DNA from 2 places in the Peribacillus sp. NPDC058075 genome. Region 2 is predicted to be linked to the other one. Evidence: a T-box and tRNA genes for the amino acid it is inferred to sense, from the RefSeq annotation. Region 2 holds a T-box; the other holds one or more tRNA genes.
What was found. The T-box of region 2 lies ahead of tyrS (tyrosine--tRNA ligase). A T-box ahead of a tRNA ligase gene usually reads a tRNA of that ligase, here a tRNA-Tyr.
Positions count from the first base shown of each region.

Region 1 (10,943 bases), on a different contig from region 2:
TTAGATCAGACGGCAGATATGTGATATAGCCTCAGGACCACCCACATCGTTTCACTTAACAGAAACACGAATAATGGATACTTTAATAGAGGGTCAGCTCACCCTTAATAATCAGCTTTTTTTATTTCCGCCAAAAGGTTGAACAGTCTGCCTTATCCAAGATGTTAAACTCGATCATTCTTTCAAGTAATGAGTAATCAACCGGACTGTCCCACTTGATACGTACCAACTGCTTGGTGTGATCATATCCGGCCTGTACGATTTCATCAGAGAAATGATCAATTCCTGCCTTTTCAGGGGCAACGGCGAAATGATGTTTGGCTACGCTAAAGCCAATGATATATGTGTCATGATCGGTAAACATAGGCTGATTCCATGCAATTTTCGGCATTAAATTTGGAAATTTCTTAGTTACCCAAGCAAAGACTTCTTCCGTTCGTTCCCTATGTTGTGGGTTATCAATATTCGCTAAAAATTCTGCAAAGACTTCCATGTCATTCTCTCCTAAATTAAAAAAATTTTATGAACACTTCATTTTCAGCATCGCCTAAATTTAATGCAAATATGGGTTTCTTTCAACAATGCACCATAGGAAGATCATTAACATTGCTCTAATGGATGCCGTGATTACCTACCGATGGATTTAATAGATTGCATTAAACAACTTTATTGTCACTGCACATCGTTTTCCTATTTTTTAGCCTGCTTTAAACCACTTATCAACCTGAGAGGTTTTCGTTGTTTTAAACATAAAAAATACCCCTTTGGCTAATCATAGCCAAAGGGGTAAAGCTTCGCAACTTTTTATAAACAGTTGATCTTTATTTAGATCTACATTGCATTCATTCCAACTTACTCAACCGTTACACTTTTCGCAAGATTACGCGGTTTATCCACGTCACATTCGCGGTGCAAGGCTGCGTAGTAAGCAATGAGCTGCAGCGGGATAACAGAGATAAGGGGTGTTAATAGTTCATTCACTTCCGGGATGACGAAACGGTCATCCTCTTCTTCAAGCCCCTTCATGGAAATGATGCAAGGGTTGGCGCCTCGGGCAACCACTTCCTTCACATTACCACGGATGCTTAAGTTGACGCCTGCTTGCGTAGCAAGTGCTATGACAGGTGTACCTTCTTCAATCAAGGCGATCGTTCCATGTTTAAGCTCTCCGCCTGCAAAGCCTTCAGCCTGAATGTATGAAATTTCTTTCAGCTTAAGGGCGCCTTCAAGCACGACATAGTAGTCAAGGGAACGGCCGATGAAGAAGCAGTTTCTCGTAACGGACAAATATTCACGGGCAATGTCTTCCATCTCTTCTTTCGAATCACATAGGGCTTCCATTGCTGTCGCAACGATTCCAAGCTCTTTTACAAGGTCGAAATCATACTCCATGTTACGGAAATGGCCAGTTACATTCGCTAAGATCGATAGGACCGCCACTTGAGCCGTGTAGGCCTTTGTAGAGGCAACGGCAATTTCAGGGCCAGCATGCAGCAAGAGCGTATAATCCGCTTCACGTGACAATGTAGAGCCAGGTACGTTCGTGATGGTCAGGGCTTTATGACCAAGCGCTTTGATGGACACTAACACGGCACGGCTATCTGCAGTTTCACCACTTTGTGAAATGAAGATGAATAGCGGTTTTTTCGATAATAACGGCATATTGTAAGTGAATTCAGATGCAACATGGACCTCTACCGGAATTTCAGTCATTTTTTCGATGAATTGCTTACCAATCAACCCTGCATGATAGCTGGTTCCGCAAGCGATGATATAAATACGGTCAGCCTCACTTACGGCTTCAGTAATGCTATAATCGATTGCAAGTTTACCTTCTTCATTTTGGTATGCTTGAATGATTTTACGTATGACAGCTGGCTGCTCGTCGACTTCTTTAAGCATATAGTGCGGATACGTACCTTTTTCGATATCACTTGCATCCAGTTCAGCAGTGTATGGAGCACGCATGACTTCTTCGTTGGAAAGGTTCTTGATCGTTACCTTTTCTTTTGTCACGATAACCATTTCCTTATCCATCAGTTCAAGGAATTGATCTGTGACTTGCAGCATCGCCATTGCATCCGAAGCGACAACGTTAAAGTCTTTTCCGACACCGATTAGAAGCGGGCTTTTATTTTTTGCGACTAAGATGGTTTCATCATTTTCAGCATCCAATAGGGCAATGGCATATGAACCCTCCAAAAGAGTGAGTGTTTGACGGAACGCCTCTTCCACTTCCATGCCCTCGTTTACGAACTTCTCTATCAGTTGAACGATGACTTCCGTATCCGTTTCACTTTTAAAGGCAACATCCTTCAAATATTCACGTTTTAGAATCGCATAGTTTTCAATGACCCCATTATGAACTAAAGTCAATCGACCTGAATTACTTTGGTGAGGATGGGCATTTTCACGGCTTGGCACACCATGGGTGGCCCAGCGTGTATGTCCTATTCCAGTATGTGCCATAGTATTTTCGTCCACGGCTCCGCGTAAGTCCGCGATTCTTCCCTTTTCCTTAAAGATTGTCACGCCTGCTTCATTTCTCACAGCAATCCCTGAAGAGTCATAACCGCGATATTCAAGTTTTTCAAGACCTTTTAATAAAATTTCCTTTGCATCGTTAAGTCCAATATATCCAACAATTCCACACATAATTTCTGCTCCTCCAACCGATTCGAGGGAACAGGAATGCACGGGGGCATCCCTGCCCCCTCATCTCTGATATATATTTTTATAAAGGAAATGCCTTAAAGCACTTTTTCCCTTTGTGCATTTCCAACCCTTTGTGCAGTAAGTTGCCCTACTGTTTTAAGATTGGAATTATTGCGGCTGTGCACTTCAGCCGGGAGGTATCCGCCGATCATTCGATAAACCTCCTCCTCGTCAACTAAGCCATTTCTCGTCCAGACTTAGTTCAGGCGCTTTTGTGAATCCGTTTCTCCTTGCCAACCCTCCTTTTTAACACAACCCTTTTCATAAAATGAGTTGTAAATCAGGATAATCATACCTTAAACAAGGGACATAGGTCAATTCTTTATTACCCAGACCTATAAAAAAGAACTTCTTTATAAAATATGCATAAAAGGAAATTTCGTTCCTTTTATGCATAGGATTAGTTATTCGTTCATACCCATTTCCGCTCTCACAACTGCGACGATGCGATCTACATAATTCGTGCATTCCTCAGCTGTCGGTGCTTCAGCCATAACACGGACTAGCGGTTCAGTACCGGATGGTCTCACCAAAATACGGCCATTTCCGTTCATTTCCCCTTCAACAGCCTTGATGACTTCCTGTACCTTTTCATTATCGGTCACAGCGTGTTTATCGGTAACTCTGACATTGATCAGCGTTTGTGGATATTTCTTCATCTCGCCAGCAAGCTCCGATAAGGTTTTTTGGGTATCGCTCATGATGTTCACAAGCTGTAAGCCCGTCAATAAGCCATCACCTGTCGTGTTATAGTCCAGGAAGATGATATGTCCGGATTGTTCACCGCCAAGGTTATAGCCGCCTTTTCGCATCTCCTCGACCACATAGCGATCCCCCACTGCCGTCTGGGCGCTTTGGATGCCATGCTCTTCAAGACCTTTATAAAAGCCAAGGTTGCTCATGATCGTAGAAACCACCGTTCCCTGTTTCAGACGGTTATTTTCTTTCAAGTATTTCGCACAGATATACATGATTTGGTCGCCGTCCACTATATTTCCTTTTTCATCTATGGCAATGACACGGTCTCCATCACCATCGAAAGCAAGTCCAACATCCGCACCTTTTTCTTTTAAGAATTCAGCAAGTGCTTCAGGATGGGTGGAACCTACCTTATCATTAATATTCAAGCCATTGGGCGATGCCCCCATTGTTGAGATGTCTGCATCAAGATCTGCAAACAAATGCATGGCCAAGGCAGATGTCGCCCCATGTGCACAATCAAGAGCAACATGAATGCCTGTAAAGTCTTCATCCACTGATTGCTTCAAGTACTGGAGGTACTTTTGCCCTCCTTCGAAATAATCGTTCAAATGGCCTAAATCTCCGCCAACCGGGCGTGGAAGTTCATCCTTTTCCATATCTAATAGAGCTTCAATTTCCGCTTCTTGATCATCGGATAACTTAAACCCATCCGGTCCAAAGAATTTAATGCCATTATCCGCTACCGGGTTATGCGAAGCGGAAATCATGACACCTGCTTCAGCACTTAAGGCCTTTGTTAAATAGGCAACTCCTGGTGTCGAAATGACCCCAAGGCGCATCACCTCAGCCCCAATGGATAAAAGACCGGCAACAAGCGCACCTTCCAGCATTTCACCTGAAATACGAGTATCGCGCCCTATCAGCACTTTTGGTTTTTCTGTATTTCTAGTAAGGACATAGCCACCAAAACGGCCTAGTTTAAATGCCAACTCCGGTGTTAATTCGCTATTCGCTATACCCCTTACTCCGTCTGTTCCAAAATATTTACCCATCTTTATCGCTCCTTCTTCGAATCGTTACTGAATTAAATGATGATGTTAAAGCAAGGTCATGTCTCTTCGTCTTTTTGTGTGATGGTTACCGAAATCGTTTTAGAATCCAGTTCCCAGTCCAATCCCTCAGGTACTGATACCGCCAAATCCACATCATGCGTACCTTCATCTAAATTACTCACATCTACTGTAAGATTAATGTCGTCTTTAGTTATTTTCTTCAATTCATCCGCCTCACCAAGCAAAGTGATGCTAGTTACTTCGGATTCCAATTCGGCATCTTGGTCATCCTGTATGCCCACAGGCACAATTTGTATATTGTTGAAAGTTTTAGACTCAATGGCAGCCGTTTCATCTTTTTCTTTTTCTTTTTCTTTTTCTTCCTCTTCTTCGACTACTTGCTCTTCTTGTTTTTGTTCAGTTTCCTGTTCTTTCTCTTTTACGACTGGCTCTGCACTCTCTTCATCCACATCCACTTTCTCGGTACGAATCTTGACCTTTGCCTTACCCAAGGACATTTTTTGTACACTTTCCGGTTTATTAAGATCTAGTTCCAGTTCTGTATCACCATCGATTTTCGAGATATTTACAGGAAGATTTATTTCATCAATTTTCTCCAGGTCCGATTCCGAACCGAATAAGGTGACCTCTTTTGGGTCAACACTCATGCTTGTGATCCTGATGCCATCCTTTGCCTTGCCAGTTTGCTTCGGTTCTATCGAAACCGTCTTGGAAGGAATGCTCACTTTTAAGGAAACGGCAACTGAAGATGGCTCGATCGTCACATCCAGCTTATTCAAGTCCCTGTCCAAGGCTTTAACGGTTGCCTTACCGTTCACCGTTTCGCTAAGTCCCTTACTTATTTCAAGGTTTGCCTTTACATACGAAATTTGTTCAATCGCATCTTTAGCACCCGTTATTTTGACAGTTTTCGGGCTGACTGTTGGCTGACCGGCGGTATATCCCTCTTCAAGTAAAGAGCTATTATACTCGGCTTCAACGGAGAATTCCTTCGTCACCCGTTCCTGAACGTTGACTTCGGCATATTCCGGATCGATTGTCGCCACTAGCTTTTCATTCAGCTCACTTATTTTAAATGTGACAGTTCTGTCCCCCATTGAGATTGCTGGATCAGATAGGTCTACATACACTTTAAAGTCCCTTTGGTTTTTCGCATTAATCAAGAGGCTTTTTGCTCCCTTAAGCGTAACATCAACCGTCTCCGGCACTCCGCTCACCACTAGATTCTCACGGTCATAGTAGACTTCAACCGGTACATTTTCAATAGTCTCCGTACTGATTTCAGGGGCTGTCGATAAACCAAGCGATTTTTTATCCGACTCCATCTCAAAGTTAATGGAAATGAATAAAAGTGCTGCCAAGGCAAAAGCTACGATTCTCATAAACCAAGCACTATTGGTGAATTTATCCATTCTTTTTCCCCCTCCAGTTAAAGATGCTTGAGGAAGTTGATTTGATGTTTTCCACTACCAGTTCACTTGTAAGCATGGCCTTAAATGATTCTTGATTCAAATCCCGGTAAAGTTCCCCGTTTTTAGTGACGGATATCCCTCCCGTTTCTTCTGAAACGACAATTGTAAGACTATCCGTAACTTCACTCATGCCTATGGCTGCCCTATGCCGTGTGCCAAGTTCCTTTGAAATGAATGGACTCTCTGATAATGGCAAATAGCAGGCTGCAGCTGCCACCTGGTTATTTTGCAAAATAACTGCGCCATCATGGAGCGGCGTATTAGGGATGAAGATATTAATGAGCAGTTCTGAAGAAATATAGGATTTTAGGGGGATCCCCGTTTCAACATAATCCCCAAGCTCCGTACCTTTTTCTATCGTAATCAAGGCTCCTATACGCCTTTTTGCCATATAGGTGGACGCCTTTAGGATTTCTTCGACTAAACGCTCTTGCTGATTCTCTTCTGGAACGGTGCCCCTTGCAAAGAGCTTCCCGCGTCCTAATTGTTCAAGTGCCCTTCTCAGTTCAGGTTGAAAAATGACGAGAATCGCCAATACTCCCCAATTCATGACTTGTGCCATTAACCATCCGAGTGTATTGAAACCAAACAGGTTGCTTAAGCTTTTTACAATGACAATTACAAAAATTCCTTTTAGCAGCTGAATAGCCTTCGTGCCTCGAATAATAGTTAACAATTTATATATCACAAACCATACAAGGAGAATATCAATGAAATTTACTACATAGTCCCAAACAGTCAAATTGGTTAAAGACATGTTGTTTCCTCCAGTCAGTATTACTCCAAATACCAATTACAATTTACAATAACCTTAATAGTATACCATTTTTTAAATGATACATCTAAAAACTAGTGTGAGAAATTTACATAGGAAAAACGAATCATGAAAAATGGTTCCCCTTTACTTAACAAAATAAAGCTGAGCGAAGTCACCGTAAATGAAAAACGGTGCCCTCTCCCAGCTTCTATTCCTTATTCTCCTCTTTAGCAGGAACCAACGAGGTTGCAGTGTCCTTTACTTTATACCACATCCACTCAAAAGCTTGGTCAATAACATGGATGCTCCCAGTCACATTCCCTGCCTTAGACATATATTTATGCCCATTTATGACTGTCACATCTCCCTTTACTTCACCATCTATTTGAATGTTACCATTTTGAACTACCACATTTCCCTTGATTGTCTCACCCTCAGGCACAATCACCGTTTCACCATCGACCACTAAGTTAGGCTGCTTTGATACTGAAAAATGTTCGTCCTGATTATAAGTGGAAAAAACAGATCCTGTCATCAATATGATGAACATCGCTGCCGCTGTCATGAAGGGATGGCTTTTGAACCAACGTTTGGCACCTGTTGTTTTCGTTTCCTTTGGCAATTGAGCCATAACCTTTGCTGTAAAGTCATCCGGGGCCTTTATATGGGAAGTGCTTTGTACAAGAGCGACCGCCTTTTTCATTTCATGAAAGTAATCCCGGCATTCAGCACAGTTATGCAAGTGCTCCCGTAAAACTTCTTTATGCTCCGGTTTGATGTCCTCATCTAAATAATCATGCATATATTCAATGATTTCCTCATGGCAGTTCATTTTTCTCACCTTCTTTTTATAAATGGCGTAGTTGTTTACGCAAGGCTTCCCGACCGCGATGTATCCTCGTCTTAACCGTACCGACCGGCAAATCGAGTATTTCACTGATTTCCTTTAATGATAACTCTTCAATATACTTCAATACGATGACCGATCGGTATTTCTCGGGCAATTTCATTATTTCCACTTGAATCGTTTCCTGCAGTTCTAAAGATTCAACTTCTTCCTCGGGTTTCGCCATATCCGATGCGATTTGGGAATACATATTCAATCCCTCTGTTCCGGCCACCTCTGCATCCAGATAGTAGTCCGGTTTTTTCTTGCGAAGCCGGTCAATACAAAGATTGGTCGCAATTCGATATAACCATGTAGAAAATTTCATTGTTATATTGAAACTGCGAATATTCACGTAGGCCCTTACAAAGGCCTCTTGTGCCAAATCTTCCGCTTCTTGCCTGTTTCCGAGCATCCTGAAACATATTTGGAAAACTTTGTCCTTGTAAATTTCGACAATTTCCCCAAATGCATTATGGTCTCCCTTTAATACTTGATTAATTCTCTCTTTAATGAGTGCATCCATTTTCCGGTATTACCCCCGCTCATGCGGCTATACGATTACTACGAATCGTAAGCTAAAAGGTTTCAAAAATTTAATACATTAATTTTAACAAAGTTTTACATTTTATGTTTAAAAAAAAAGAAACAGGGCTATATAGTAAGAAATTGTATAATTCAAGGGAGTGATTCTTTATATGACTGCTGAACAAATTTTAGATCATATTGAACAATACAGACAGAAAATGATGTTTTTGGCTTCCCGCTCTTCGATGGTGGATAATGAAGTTGTTGAAGTTAGCAGCAAATTGGATTCTTTAATCATCCAATACATCCATTTAACTAATAATGGAGACCCTACAGACAGACGTGCTCTCAAGTGAATACGGATATACGATGGCATCCATCAATCTATAACTATGTTCCTGTTACATACACCCTGGAAAATAAACCTACGCCTTCTAGCATATAAAAAACAGTAACCCATTACAAGCCGGTTACTGTTTCTTTTATTTTTCCAGTTATAATAATTTTTCTCCAAATAGCGAACCCATTAGGGCGACAGCAACGATTGCCGTTTTATTTCGCTCATCTAAAATGGGATTCACCTCTACGAATTCAGCTGATGTAATCAAGTTGGATTCCGCAAGCATTTCCATGGCCAAATGACTTTCCCGATAGCTTATACCACCAATCACCGGTGTCCCCACTCCGGGTGCATCTGCCGGGTCAACTCCATCCAAATCCAATGAAAGGTGAACACCATCCGTTCTTTCCCTTAGGTACTCCATGCACTCTTCCATGACCCGTGTCATTCCCAAACGGTCGATCTCATGCATCGTGAATACCCTAATCCCTTTCTCACGGATAAGTTCTTTTTCCCCTTCATCCAATGACCTTGCCCCAATTATTACGATGTTTTCCGGTTTCACTTTGGGAGCAAAACCATGGATATTGATTAGGTCAGGATGTCCAAGCCCGATACTGACAGCCAGGGGCATACCGTGTATATTCCCGGATGGTGAAGTATCTTCCGTATTTAAATCCCCGTGTGCGTCGTACCATATCACTCCTAAATTTTCATAGTGCTTTGCGACTCCTGCCAGTGTTCCTATGGCTATCGAATGGTCTCCTCCCAATACAAGCGGGAAGGAGCCTCCTTCTATTATTTCATCAACTTTTGCTGCAAGCAGGGTGTTACCCTTTGCCACAAGCTGTAAGTTTTTTAGATTTGTCCCAGGCTCATCTGCATTTTCAGGTCGCCCTACAATGATATCCCCTAAATCCTCTACTTCTATATTCAAACTTTCAAGCCGCTCGACAATCTCTGCGCAGCGAATGGCACTAGGTCCCATATCCACCCCTCGCCTTGCTTGACCAAGGTCCATAGGCAACCCGATGACGGAAATTTTCTGAATAGACATACAATTCCCCCTTTCCACCATTTTATATTGTATATGCCGATTGGTTCAACTCGACAATTCCATGTATAAAGATGCACGTTTTCCTATCACATATGTTTTTGGTGAATAAAGATCTTTCTTGCAATTAGTATGCCCAACTATGCCTTGAACAAAAAAAAGTCTTAAGCCATTTTTGGCTTAAGACGTAAGTTTTTGGTGTATGTAGTTGATGGTGGAGCCTAGCGGGATCGAACCGCTGACCTCCTGCGTGCAAGGCAGGCGCTCTCCCAGCTGAGCTAAGGCCCCTAAGGGATATGAAATATATTAAGCGGAAGACGGGATTCGAACCCGCGACCCCAACCTTGGCAAGGTTGTATTCTACCACTGAACTACTTCCGCAAATGGCTGGGCTAGAAGGGATCGAACCTTCGCATGACGGAATCAAAATCCGTTGCCTTACCGCTTGGCTATAGCCCAATATATGATATGCAATGATTAAAATTCAACAAAATAAAAAGGTGGTAATCATATAATTCCCCAATAAAGAGAATATATAACTGATCCACAGGATTTTATTAAAATGGTGGAGGGGGGCAGATTCGAACTGCCGAACCCAAAGGAGCGGATTTACAGTCCGCCGCGTTTAGCCACTTCGCTACCCCTCCGCAATATATGGTTGTAAATGGTGCCGGCAAGAGGACTTGAACCCCCAACCTACTGATTACAAGTCAGTTGCTCTACCAGTTGAGCTACACCGGCAAGTAAAGAATAAAATGGTGGAGGATGACGGGATCGAACCGCCGACCCTCTGCTTGTAAGGCAGATGCTCTCCCAGCTGAGCTAATCCTCCGGATTAATGATTTAAAATGGTGACCCGTACGGGATTCGAACCCGTGTTACCGCCGTGAAAGGGCGGTGTCTTAACCGCTTGACCAACGGGCCGAACTGTTTTTTGTTCATAGATAGATCGGGAAGCTCCCAAGCGGATTCGAACCGCTGACCTCTTCCTTACCATGGAAGTGCTCTACCTACTGAGCTATGGAAGCATATGGCTCCGCAGGTAGGACTCGAACCTACGACCGTTCGGTTAACAGCCGAATGCTCTACCACTGAGCTACTGCGGAATAATATAATGTTTCCTAAAACCCATTTAAAGATTTAAATGAACAGCCTGGCAACGTCCTACTCTCACAGGGGGAAACCCCCAACTACCATCGGCGCTGAAGAACTTAACTTCCGTGTTCGGAATGGGTACGGGTGTGACCTCTTCGCCATCATTGCCAGACTATATTCATTTTTGAAGAATTTTCATTCCTTCAAAACTAGATAATAAGAAGGTATTTCATTTTTTTAAAAGCGATGGTTAAGTCCTCGATCTATTAGTATCAGTCAGCTCCACATGTCACCATGCTTCCACCTCTGACCTATCAACCT
Region 1 is NZ_JBHVSL010000007.1:68,725-79,667, forward strand. It holds gene ACFVS1_RS25145 (hypothetical protein) at 1-24, shown strand, start outside; gene ACFVS1_RS25150 (iron chaperone) at 122-493, opposite strand; gene glmS (glutamine--fructose-6-phosphate transaminase (isomerizing)) at 853-2,655, opposite strand; gene glmM (phosphoglucosamine mutase) at 3,120-4,469, opposite strand; gene ACFVS1_RS25165 (CdaR family protein) at 4,526-5,902, opposite strand; gene cdaA (diadenylate cyclase CdaA) at 5,895-6,719, opposite strand; gene ACFVS1_RS25175 (anti-sigma factor family protein) at 6,928-7,551, opposite strand; gene sigW (RNA polymerase sigma factor SigW) at 7,568-8,131, opposite strand; gene ACFVS1_RS25185 (aspartyl-phosphate phosphatase Spo0E family protein) at 8,304-8,489, shown strand; gene rocF (arginase) at 8,628-9,530, opposite strand; tRNA gene ACFVS1_RS25195 (tRNA-Ala) at 9,740-9,815, opposite strand; tRNA gene ACFVS1_RS25200 (tRNA-Gly) at 9,837-9,908, opposite strand; tRNA gene ACFVS1_RS25205 (tRNA-Gln) at 9,912-9,986, opposite strand; tRNA gene ACFVS1_RS25210 (tRNA-Tyr) at 10,091-10,174, opposite strand; tRNA gene ACFVS1_RS25215 (tRNA-Thr) at 10,193-10,268, opposite strand; tRNA gene ACFVS1_RS25220 (tRNA-Val) at 10,284-10,359, opposite strand; tRNA gene ACFVS1_RS25225 (tRNA-Glu) at 10,377-10,451, opposite strand; tRNA gene ACFVS1_RS25230 (tRNA-Thr) at 10,483-10,555, opposite strand; tRNA gene ACFVS1_RS25235 (tRNA-Asn) at 10,559-10,633, opposite strand; rRNA gene rrf (5S ribosomal RNA) at 10,679-10,794, opposite strand; partial or broken rRNA gene ACFVS1_RS25245 (23S ribosomal RNA) at 10,869-10,943, opposite strand, start outside.
Region 1: it encodes a tRNA-Tyr, which carries the amino acid that the T-box ahead of tyrS (tyrosine--tRNA ligase) is inferred to sense. The anticodon was not compared.

Region 2 (10,943 bases):
TCGCAATACTTATGGGCCATTTCGTGGGCCAGCTTTGGTATTTCCCTATAAATCCTCATGGTGGCTGATAAATGGGTGAGCGGATCGTAATAATGGGAGTCGGCTCCGTTTTGCGTTAATATGACATCCGGTTTGAAGAATTCAATGACCTCTTTAAAGGAAGCCCTGTAGCATTCGAGCCAGGATTCATCTTCAGTGAACGCATCGACCGGGATGTTGAATGAATAGCCGTAGCCTTTGCCCTGGCCCCGCTCGTTAATATTGCCGGTGCCGGGAAATAAGTAGCGACCCGTTTCATGGATGGATAGTGTACATACATCCGGATCATCATAAAATGACCATTGGACTCCATCACCATGATGTGCATCGGTATCGACATACAAGACACGCGCCCCATATTTTTTTTGCAGGTATTTAATCGCGACCGAACTATCGTTGTAAATGCAAAAGCCCGAGGCTTTCCCGCGGAAACCGTGATGGAGGCCACCGCCAAGATTAAGTGCGTGCAGGGACTGACCGGTCATGACTGCATCCACAGCTGTCAAGGTACCGCCTACAAGCAAGGCGCTTGCTTCGTGCATTTTGGGGAAGATAGGGGTATCCTCCGTTCCTAGCCCATAATTTACAGCCTTTTCAGGGGGGAGCTTTCCCTGGCCTGCCAATCTGACAGCGTTTACATAATGGTGATCATGAATCAGTTCCAATTCTGCATCTGTTGCCATTCTGGGCTTGATAATTTGATCATCATTGATGGCATGGTGTTTTTTTAATAAATCAAGCGTGAGTTTAAGCCGTTTTTGATTGAATGGATGCTCATCGTTGAATTTGTAGGTAAGGAGTTCATCCGAATAAACGAAAAGGGATATATCATTCATGTGAAATCCCCGGTAGGCTAGGCCATAAAACGGTATAGCCTTCTTTCTTCAAATCCTCCACCACCATAAATGGATTCATCGTCTGTACACGAATGACAAGAATTTTGTAGTCTGTTCCATTTTTTTCAGGATAAACAAGTGTGCTCAGGATATTCGTATTGCGCCTTTTAAAAATATGGGCAATATCATGAAGGGAACCTGCCTTATCCGGGATTCTGATTTCGATTTGGGAACCGGGCTGATTGACTCCAGTCAACTCAACGTATGAATGAAGTAAATCAGAACCGGTTATGATGCCCACTAACTTCCTTCCCTTTACGATTGGAAGGCAGCTGATATTGTTATCACAGAAAACAGCCCCGATTTCTTCCACGAAATCCAGCGGGTGCCCCGTGATTATTTCCGTTTTCATGATGCTTGACAGTGGTTTTTGTAAATCATTTTTGTATTCTTCGGTACGGAATATAGAAGGGGCAGCATCCCGAATATCACGGTCGCTGACTAATCCCACAAGTTGAAAGCTGTCATCGACAATGGGGATATGGCGAATTCGCTTCTCCTTGATGATCAAGACAGCGCTATGGATTGTATCCGTTGGAGTGAGGGTGATAATATCCTCATTCATTATTGTTTCAACAATCATTTTCCTTCCTCCTCTTACTCGCCTCTTTAATACATAAACCGATTCATAAAACGCAATTGGTCGAATTTCTGGATGGATTCCGGCGGGACCCTTTTGCCAATACGGGCCATCAGGCAGTTGGCCGGGTGGGAACTGATTTCAGGATCATCTGTTGCAAAGTAGACCAAACCACCGGCACTCATCATTTTTTCCATGACCTTGCGATAGTCCCAAATATTCAGCCCTGTCCCTTTCAGATCCCAATGCCAATAGTATTCCGTGGTGATGATGATGAAGTCTTCTACCGAATCGTCTTCCATGGAAAGGCGGATCAGGTTCTTCCCGACGGAAGCACCCCGGTATTTAGGGATGACCTCGATTGCACCAAGCTCAATCAGGTCCTCCATCTTGATTTCAGACCAGCGCTCCAAGGGATCGGGATATAAGTAAGTTACATAACCCACGATTGTTTCATTTTCACGGGCGATAAAGATCCTGCCCTCAGGCAAGTCTGCAATCTCTATTAACGCTTTATGCTGCAAAGCAGGCGGGCGAAAGGCGACCAAGTCTTCGTGAAACTCATAAGCGGACATTTTTTCTCCGCTTAACGGCCCCTCGATGATGAGTGTTCCGCTTAATGTCTGCAGTTCCTTAGTGTAAAAGGTCTTACTATATTCCATTCTTTCACCACCCTTGTTATATAGTAATCTTACACTCTCGCATTCCGGAGTACGAAGCATTTCTTTTAAAAACTGACTGAATGGAAAGCTTACATAAATTATACATGAAAATGAGGGGCATCATTCAGAAAGTTCAAGGCGCTTTTGTTACAGTGCTTCTTCTTTCACGGCCATCATATGGATTCACCTTAACCATAACAATATACCAGTAACTTCCAAAATCCACCAAGAAGGAATTTCCCTAATATGGAAGTGATTAATATTTTAAAAATTGAGATAATTCGATTCTTATACTATAATAAAAATATAGAACCGAATGAAGGGGGAGTTTGTCGTATGGATGTGAAAGCGTTGCCAGTAGTGGAAGGTAATTTTAATTTAAAGAATTATGATGAAAAATACAAGATGTTTGACTGGTCTGAGACGGAAAAGGAATTCTCCTGGTCTGAAACCGGTAAAGTGAATCTTGCATATGAAGCCATTGACCGCCATGTCGAAACATACAAAAAGAATAAAGTGGCCCTTTATTACAAAGACGATAAAAGAAATGAAAAGTATACATTCAAGGAAATGAAAGATTATACGAATCAAGCGGCCAATGTGTTCAAGAACATTGCCCATGTGGAAAAAGGAGATCGTGTTTTCATCTTCATGCCTCGCTCCCCGGAGCTTTATTTTGCATTGCTGGGCGCGATTAAAACGGGTGCGGTCGTAGGGCCGTTGTTCGAAGCCTTCATGGAAGGCGCAATAAGGGACCGTCTTGAAGATAGTGAGGCAAGTGTGATAGTGACGACACCTGAACTTTTGCCGCGTGTCCCGGTGGATGAATTACCCCATTTAAAGCATATTTTCTTGGTGGGGGAAAATATAAAAGAAGAAGGAAAGTACCATAACTTCAATAAAAAATTAAAAGAAGCCGACAAAAAATTCGAAATTGAATGGGTGGATCGGAATGACGGTCTGATTCTTCACTACACCTCAGGTTCCACAGGCAAACCAAAAGGCGTGCTGCACGTTCATAATGCGATGATCCAGCATTATCAAACGGCAAGGTGGGTCCTTGATTTGCAGGATGAGGACGTGTATTGGTGCACAGCGGACCCTGGATGGGTGACAGGGACGTCTTACGGGATATTTGGACCTTGGCTGACAGGGACCTCGAATGTCATTGTAGGCGGGCGGTTCAAGCCTGAATCCTGGTACAAGACCTTGGAGGACTTTGGTGTCACGGTCTGGTATAGTGCCCCGACTGCCTTCAGGATGCTGATGGGCGCAGGTGACGAAATCGTTAAGCGGTTCGATTTGAGTTCTCTCCGCCATATATTAAGTGTCGGTGAACCGTTGAACCCGGAAGTGGTGCGCTGGGGAATGAAGGTATTCAATCACCGTATCCATGATACATGGTGGATGACGGAGACCGGGGCGCAGGTCATCTGCAATTATCCTTGCCTGGAAATCAAACCGGGTTCGATGGGCAAACCGATTCCAGGTGTGAAGGCGGCAATAGTGGATGATCAAGGTAACGAGCTTCCGCCGCATAGAATGGGGAACCTTGCCATCAAGAAAGGCTGGCCTTCAATGATGAAGACCGTCTGGAAGAATGAAGCGAAATATGAATCTTACTTTATGCCAGGTGATTGGTATGTTTCAGGAGATTCCGCATATATGGATGAAGATGGTTATTTCTGGTTCCAAGGCCGTGTGGATGATGTCATCATGACGGCAGGGGAAAGGGTCGGACCTTTCGAAGTGGAAAGCAAATTGGTCGAGCATCCAGCCGTAGCCGAAGCGGGGGTCATCGGTAAGCCGGACCCGGTTCGGGGGGAAATTATTAAAGCGTTCATCGCCCTTCGTGACGGGTACGAGGCAAACGATGAATTGATTGAGGAAATTCGTACATTTGTAAAGCATGGTCTAGCGGCACATGCGGCACCTCGTGAAATTGAATTCAGGGATAAACTTCCTAAAACAAGAAGCGGCAAAATCATGCGCCGTGTCCTGAAAGCTTGGGAACTTGATCTGCCAACGGGTGATTTATCATCGATGGAGGATTGAGAAACTGAGTAATTATTGAAAAGGAAAAAGGCATCCATGGTCACTTCCATGGATGCCTTTTTGTAGATTATAAGGAAACAGGCTGTCGGGGTAACCGACAGCCTGTTTTAGTTCAAGAAAGAGTGTCATTCTTCCCCTTCTTCAGCTTTATCCGTGTCTTGCTCTTTATCATTGACTGTGTCTTGCTCTTTGTCGACCTCTTGTTTTTCTTGATCTGCATTCTCTTTGTTTTGCTGTTCTTCGTCTTGTGCTGGCTCTTTATCTTTCTCCGTTTGCGTTTCTTTTACTGGTTCTTTTTCTTTTTCTTTATCTTTATCTTTATCTGAAGCGTTCTCTTCTTTTGAGTCGGATTTTTTATCTTCGTTAACTGTTTTATCTTTTCCACGATCATCTTTAGTTTTTGTGGAATCTTCTTTTGAACCTGTCTTTTTAGCGCCGCTTTCAACACGTTGAGAAGGGGCCGATTCTTTACCGACTATGTCTACGGCTGTTACGTAATAGGAACCGCCAGAGCCGACTTTGTAAACAAGATTCTCCCCAGCATTGATGCTCGCCACTTTCTTGCCGTCTTTATAGACACGATAACCGACGACATCACCTTCATCATGCAAGCCCCATGTAATCTTATCGTTCCCGATCGTTATGGATAGGGGATCTGGTGCCTTGCCATTATCATTCAATTTCGCTGTCGCGCCGACGACATTTCCTGATTTTTCGGCTCCAGGAATCACGGATCCCGGGTCATTGACATATTTCAATCCGATATCTGCAAAGGAGTCGGGATTCAACATGAACCCGCCGCTTGTAAATTCGCCAGGCGTTTGCGGAAGGGCTGCGTAGCGTTTGCTGCCGACTGATACATATTGTCCATCTATGAAACTATCATCTGCCTTGGTTGGAGCATATTTGGCGATGAATAAATCCGATTTGACAAGCCCGGCCTTTTGGCATGAACTTGAAGGCAGCAGTCCTGAAACGCCACAGAAGGAACGGCTGACAATTCCGCCCGGCATTTCAAAACGGGTATCGGGGTCGACGAGTTTAGGGTCGACTTTATATGCGGCATTGATCAAATCTGCCCAATAATACATATTACGTTTATTATATTCAAGACCATTATAAGTCCCTTGCAAGGATTTCGGTGTGTCATATCCCAGCCATGTACCGAATGATACATTTGGATTGGTTGCGACGAACCAAGCGTCCCAATAGTTTTGTGAAGTTCCGGTCTTACCTGCCCAATCACTTGAGAAAGCAAGTCGGTTCCTGACCGAAGCGGCCGTCCCGCTGTTTACGACATCTCGCATCATATCAAGCGTCAGGTAAGCGGCTTGCGGAGAAAATACTTCCACCGGTTTCACTTTATGTTCATAGATGACCTTGCCATCTTTCGATACGATTTTGTCGATCATATAAGCATCGATGAATTCCCCTGAATTGGCAAATGTACCAAATGCATTGACGTTTTCTTCAACGGTTACACCTTTTTCCATCGCGCCTAATGACATGGCAAGATTGGAGTAATCCCCTTTCGTCACGGTGGAGAAGCCCATTTTTTCCAAATACGAAGCGGGACTCAGGTTGATTATTTTCTTGTAAAAGAGTGCTGCCGGGATATTGTAGGAATTCTTCAGGGCCTCGCGGGCAGTCGTTACTCCCGTATAGCTGCCGCCGCCATAGTTTCCTGGACTCCACGGTTTGCCGCCTGTTGGAATGGAGATCGGCACGTTTGCCGATACGCTTCCAGGCGAAATCTTGCCTAGCTCGATGCCTGGACCATATATCACCAGCGGTTTCATCGTTGACCCGTTCGATCGCAGTGATGCGGTTGCATGGTTCGTCTGTTCCCGCTTGAAATCACGGCCGCCTACGAAACTGATGATTTTTCCTGTTTTATTTTCGATTAGAATGGCCCCGGCTTCCACGGGCTCACTCACCGTTTTCATTTCCTTCGTATCAGGATCGACGACTTGTGCCGTTTTATCGTATCCGTAATTCGGATAGTTTTTCGTCACTTCCTGCATCTTGTCATAAATCTTTTTATCGATTGTCGTATAAATCTGATAGCCGTTTTGCCGCAGCTTACGATCGGCAAGTGCTAGATATTGAGCTTTTAAATCATCATTCTTTAAATCTTTCTCTTCATATCCATCTTCTTTTGCCAGACTGACGGATAGGATTTCGATGGAGCGTTTTTCGATTTCATAGGTGAGCCACGGATATTTCTCGGATGGCATCTCCGTTTTGCCGATAAAGTCTTTTGTTATGTCATATGCGTTTGCTTTATCATACTCTTGTTTTGTTATGTATCCGTTACTATACATCCGCTTTAAAACGGTTTTCATCCGGTTGATGCCGGGCTCTTGATTTTCTTTCAGTTTTCCTTTCTGGGTATAGGGTGTATAACCGAAAGGGCTTTGCGGCAATCCAGCGATAAACGCAGATTGGGGCAGTGTCAGATCTTTGGCCTCCACGCCAAAAATACCTTCAGCGGCGGACTCGACCCCGGCGATGTTACGGCCTGATGAGTTTCGTCCCAAAGTGGAGACGTTTAAGTACGTTTCCAAAATCTCTTCTTTTTCAAAGAATTTTTCGACCCGGAGCGCAAGCAGGATTTCTTTTGCTTTCCGATCAAACGAAACTTCGTTGGTCAGGATCTGGTTTTTAATGAGCTGCTGTGTTAATGTACTTCCTCCCGATTGGACGGTTGCATTTGAAAATTCCTGGTAAATCGCACGCAGGATGGCTTTCGGGACAACCCCGTCATGCTCATAAAAATACTCATCTTCTGTAGCGATGACTGCATTTTTCAGATGCTCGGAAACTTTATCGATGGACACTTCTTCACGTTCAAGGTCACTCTTAAGCTTGCCCAAGTATACTTCATCTGCAAAGTATACTTCAGAGGTCTCTTCATAATTGTAAATGTCTTTTTTCAAATCTTCTTTTGAGCGCACTGGCTCATCATTGACGAGGGCAGCGAAATAGCCGGCTCCGACGCCGCCGGCGAATGAGAATCCTAGGATCCCGACAATAATGAGGATCAGTGTTAAATTCCAAATGACTTGGTATGTAACCCGTGCGTTCTTATGTGTTTTTTCACTTTGGAAAAAACGGGTCAGCTGCTTCCAGACTGTTTGAAATCTATCTTTTTGATTATTATTCATCGTATCATACCCCCTGAAATCACATATATTATAGCATATAACAGGTAGGGGAAAGGGATCTTTCTTATTTTTCTATAATCTGTAAGGGTGATGTTGACAAGGATTCTTATGTATGATAAAAGTTTATTAACAACAATAAAATGATTAAATGATCGCGATGATAGGACCCAGTAGTCAGACTATCCCTGTTTCAGAGAGCCGGTGGTTAGTGGAAATCGGTACAAATGGTATGATGAATTACTTCCTGGAGCATTTGCTGTGAAATGATTAGTAGCAGGAAACGGCTGACGACCGTTATTCGTCTTGAGCGGAGGGCGTGTTATGTCCTCAAGTTGGGTGGTACCGCGAATTCATTCGTCCCTTCATATTTATGAAGGGGCGTTTTTGTATGCTTTTTGCGGGTTTTTTCTAAGATTGAGGAGGAATATTTAATGGAATTGCTTAAAGACCTCGAGTGGAGAGGAATTATTTATCAACAAACGGATGAAGAAGGTTTTAAGAACCTTTTGGAAAAAGAGAAAATTTCTTTATACTGTGGTGTCGATCCAACTGCGGATAGTATGCACATCGGTCATCTATTGCCATTCTTGACATTGCGCCGTTTCCAGCAGCACGGTCATCGTCCCCTTGTGCTGGTAGGCGGTGCGACAGGACTTATCGGTGATCCAAGCGGTAAAAAAGAGGAACGTCAGCTGCAAACGCTGGAAAAAGTGCTTTATAATGCAGACTGCATAAAAGGGCAGCTGTCCCACATCTTTGAATTTGAAGGTGAAAATGGTGCGGTCATGGTCAATAACTATGACTGGATAGGCAAAATCGATATGGTTACATTTTTGCGTGATTACGGGAAATACATCGGCATTAACTACATGCTGGCAAAAGATACGGTTGCTTCTCGCTTGGATACGGGAATTTCCTTTACTGAATTTGCGTACACGATCTTACAAGGAATTGATTTCGGCCATTTATACAGCAATTACGACTGTAAATTGCAAATTGGCGGCAGTGATCAATGGGGCAATATTACGACAGGCCTTGAAATGATCAGGAAATCCAATGATGAGAATGCCAAAGCATTCGGTATGACGATCCCGCTCGTCACGAAAGCGGATGGAACGAAATTCGGTAAAACGGAAGGCGGAGCGATTTGGCTTGACCCGGAAAAAACGACTCCGTATGAATTTTACCAATTCTGGATCAATACAGCGGATGCTGATGTCGTAAAATACCTGAAATTCTTCACGTTCCTATCTCGTGAGGCGATAGAAGAGTTAGAGCAATCCGTACAAAACGAACCGCATTTGCGTAAAGCGCAAAAAGCTTTGGGGGAAGAAATGACCCGTTTGATTCATGGTCAGGAAGCTCTTGACCAGGCAATCAAAATCTCTGCCGCCCTATTCAGCGGTGAGGTGAAGAATTTAAGTGCAGCGGAAATCAAATTGGGCTTTAAAGATGTCCCTAGCTTCGAACGTGAGAGCAAGGAAGATATCGGTTTGGTCGATTTAATCGTTGAAGCGAAAATTTCGCCATCAAAGCGTCAAGCACGTGAAGATATTCAGAACGGGGCAATCTCCATAAATGGGGAGAAAGTGACCGATCTGCAATATGTAGTGACGGAAGCTGCCAAGATTGAAGGGGAGTTCATCCTCGTTCGTCGCGGCAAAAAGAAATACACATTAGTGAAATGATTGTTCAAAGCCCGGCTGGGATTCAGCCGGGCTTTGTTCTGCAATAATTTTATTTGAAAAAACGTTGATTGGAACTTGGGCACTCGCTTTCCGGGACTCCCCTAGAGGCGCTTTACCTGCAATCATCGGGAGATAAGCTATGATTTTAATGGGGGGAGGAGAATGGAAACCTAATGCTAAATCTGCAGTAGTCACGATTTAAAAGGTTGCAAAAGCCAATCTAAATGGATACTACCAACACTTTACATGGAAGGGTTTAACCCTGGAACACTTGATTCTATCTTTGAAAAGGTACCGAAACAGCTTTGTCTAAGCTCAAATAGGCAAGAGATTTCTGCAGATAAGAAGGAGGTAAGAAATACTTTCATTGAATGGTATGCTGTACCGGAATATCATGATTTCCTGGAATCTTATCACGTCTACTCGAATTTGAGTCAGGGTTTTTAGCTAATCAACATTTTATTTGGTTTAGTCTTTGGTGTTTTTCCTCATAATTGAGACAAAACAAAACATGGCTATCAATAATAGTATTGCTGGAAACGTATAAAAGCTTCCGTTGTATTTAATAGAGTGATCTACTTTTAAACCATACAAATAAATAAATAGGATAAAAGAAACAGATAATGCTATAGTTCCGGCTATTAATTTCATAATATCACCTCTCTTTGGTTAATTTGTATTATATACTAAAAAGTGTATACTATAATTATCAGAAAATTTAGAAAAAAATGGAGGGGTAATAAATGAGAATTAATAACCAAAAGTTTTACTTTCCACTTCTTAGTCTTTTCAGCCTGTTTATTCTATTAATAGGAACTCTGAATTTATCAAAGGTCTCAGCAGAAGGTGGAGACGATTCCATTGTAGAAATTGAAGGAGCTAATGTGGAATTAACAGTTGATGCTCCTTACAGTTTAACAAAAGACGATGGAACCTTAGTATTTTTGATACAGTAGAAGACTATAATGCTTATTTAGATAGCCAAATTATAAAAATTGTTCCTATATGCGCAACGTGTAATAAAACAACAACAACAACCATTACTACTAATACAGCAAAAGAAAAATGGGTAAACTACCACCCCCTTACAAACGCTTGGGCTAAAGCTAGCAGTTATACTATTTCTCGTGGGAAATCATATACTATTTCTGGTTCATATAGTTATGATGGATTTAATGTGGGTGTTAGCGTAGCTCATAATACCTCAGTTTCTACAACAATCCCAGCTAATTCAAAAAAATACAGTAGATTAGGTGTTTGGTCAGACATTGCTTTCAAGAGATTTAAACACATAGTAAAAAGCCCAACTGGAAAGGTTATAAATACGTATTATTCAAATACTGCATACGGGGTTGGTGCTCCCTATATAAAAGTTAAATATAAATAAGCGATCATCAGTTTATAAATCATTGGAGAACAAATACAGTGTCTATTTTAAATGAATAAAGTATCTACAATAATTGCCTTAGCCTATTTCGTTACTGTATTTTCTCTGCATTTATAATTTAAGTAATGTGGTGGTGACTTGGCTTTCGCTATATTTTTACTTATTATACTACTTTATAAAGTATTCTTCTCTGATATTAAAAACGTCCTCCTATTTCAAGAGAACGTAAAAATAAGCGACAGTCCACAACCTATTTTTTAGTGGAGTTTTCTAAACGGCCCCTAATTAATCTGGTTATCATACACCATTCTACAAATCAGGAGAAAAAGAAAAAACCCTAGAAACACTGATGTATCAATGTTTTTAGGGTTTTCTTAATTGCTGTTAACAAAGCGTTTTTATTAACGAGAGTAGAACTCAACGATAAGAGCTTCGTTAATTTCAGCAGGCAATTCAGAACGTTCTGGTA
Region 2 is NZ_JBHVSL010000001.1:534,003-544,945, forward strand. It holds gene ACFVS1_RS02755 (acetoin utilization protein AcuC) at 1-875, opposite strand, end outside; gene ACFVS1_RS02760 (acetoin utilization AcuB family protein) at 868-1,518, opposite strand; gene ACFVS1_RS02765 (GNAT family N-acetyltransferase) at 1,545-2,177, opposite strand; gene acsA (acetate--CoA ligase) at 2,514-4,232, shown strand; gene ACFVS1_RS02775 (transglycosylase domain-containing protein) at 4,358-7,399, opposite strand; T-box leader at 7,548-7,764, shown strand; gene tyrS (tyrosine--tRNA ligase) at 7,831-9,087, shown strand; gene ACFVS1_RS02785 (hypothetical protein) at 9,831-10,043, shown strand; gene rpsD (30S ribosomal protein S4) at 10,876-10,943, opposite strand, start outside.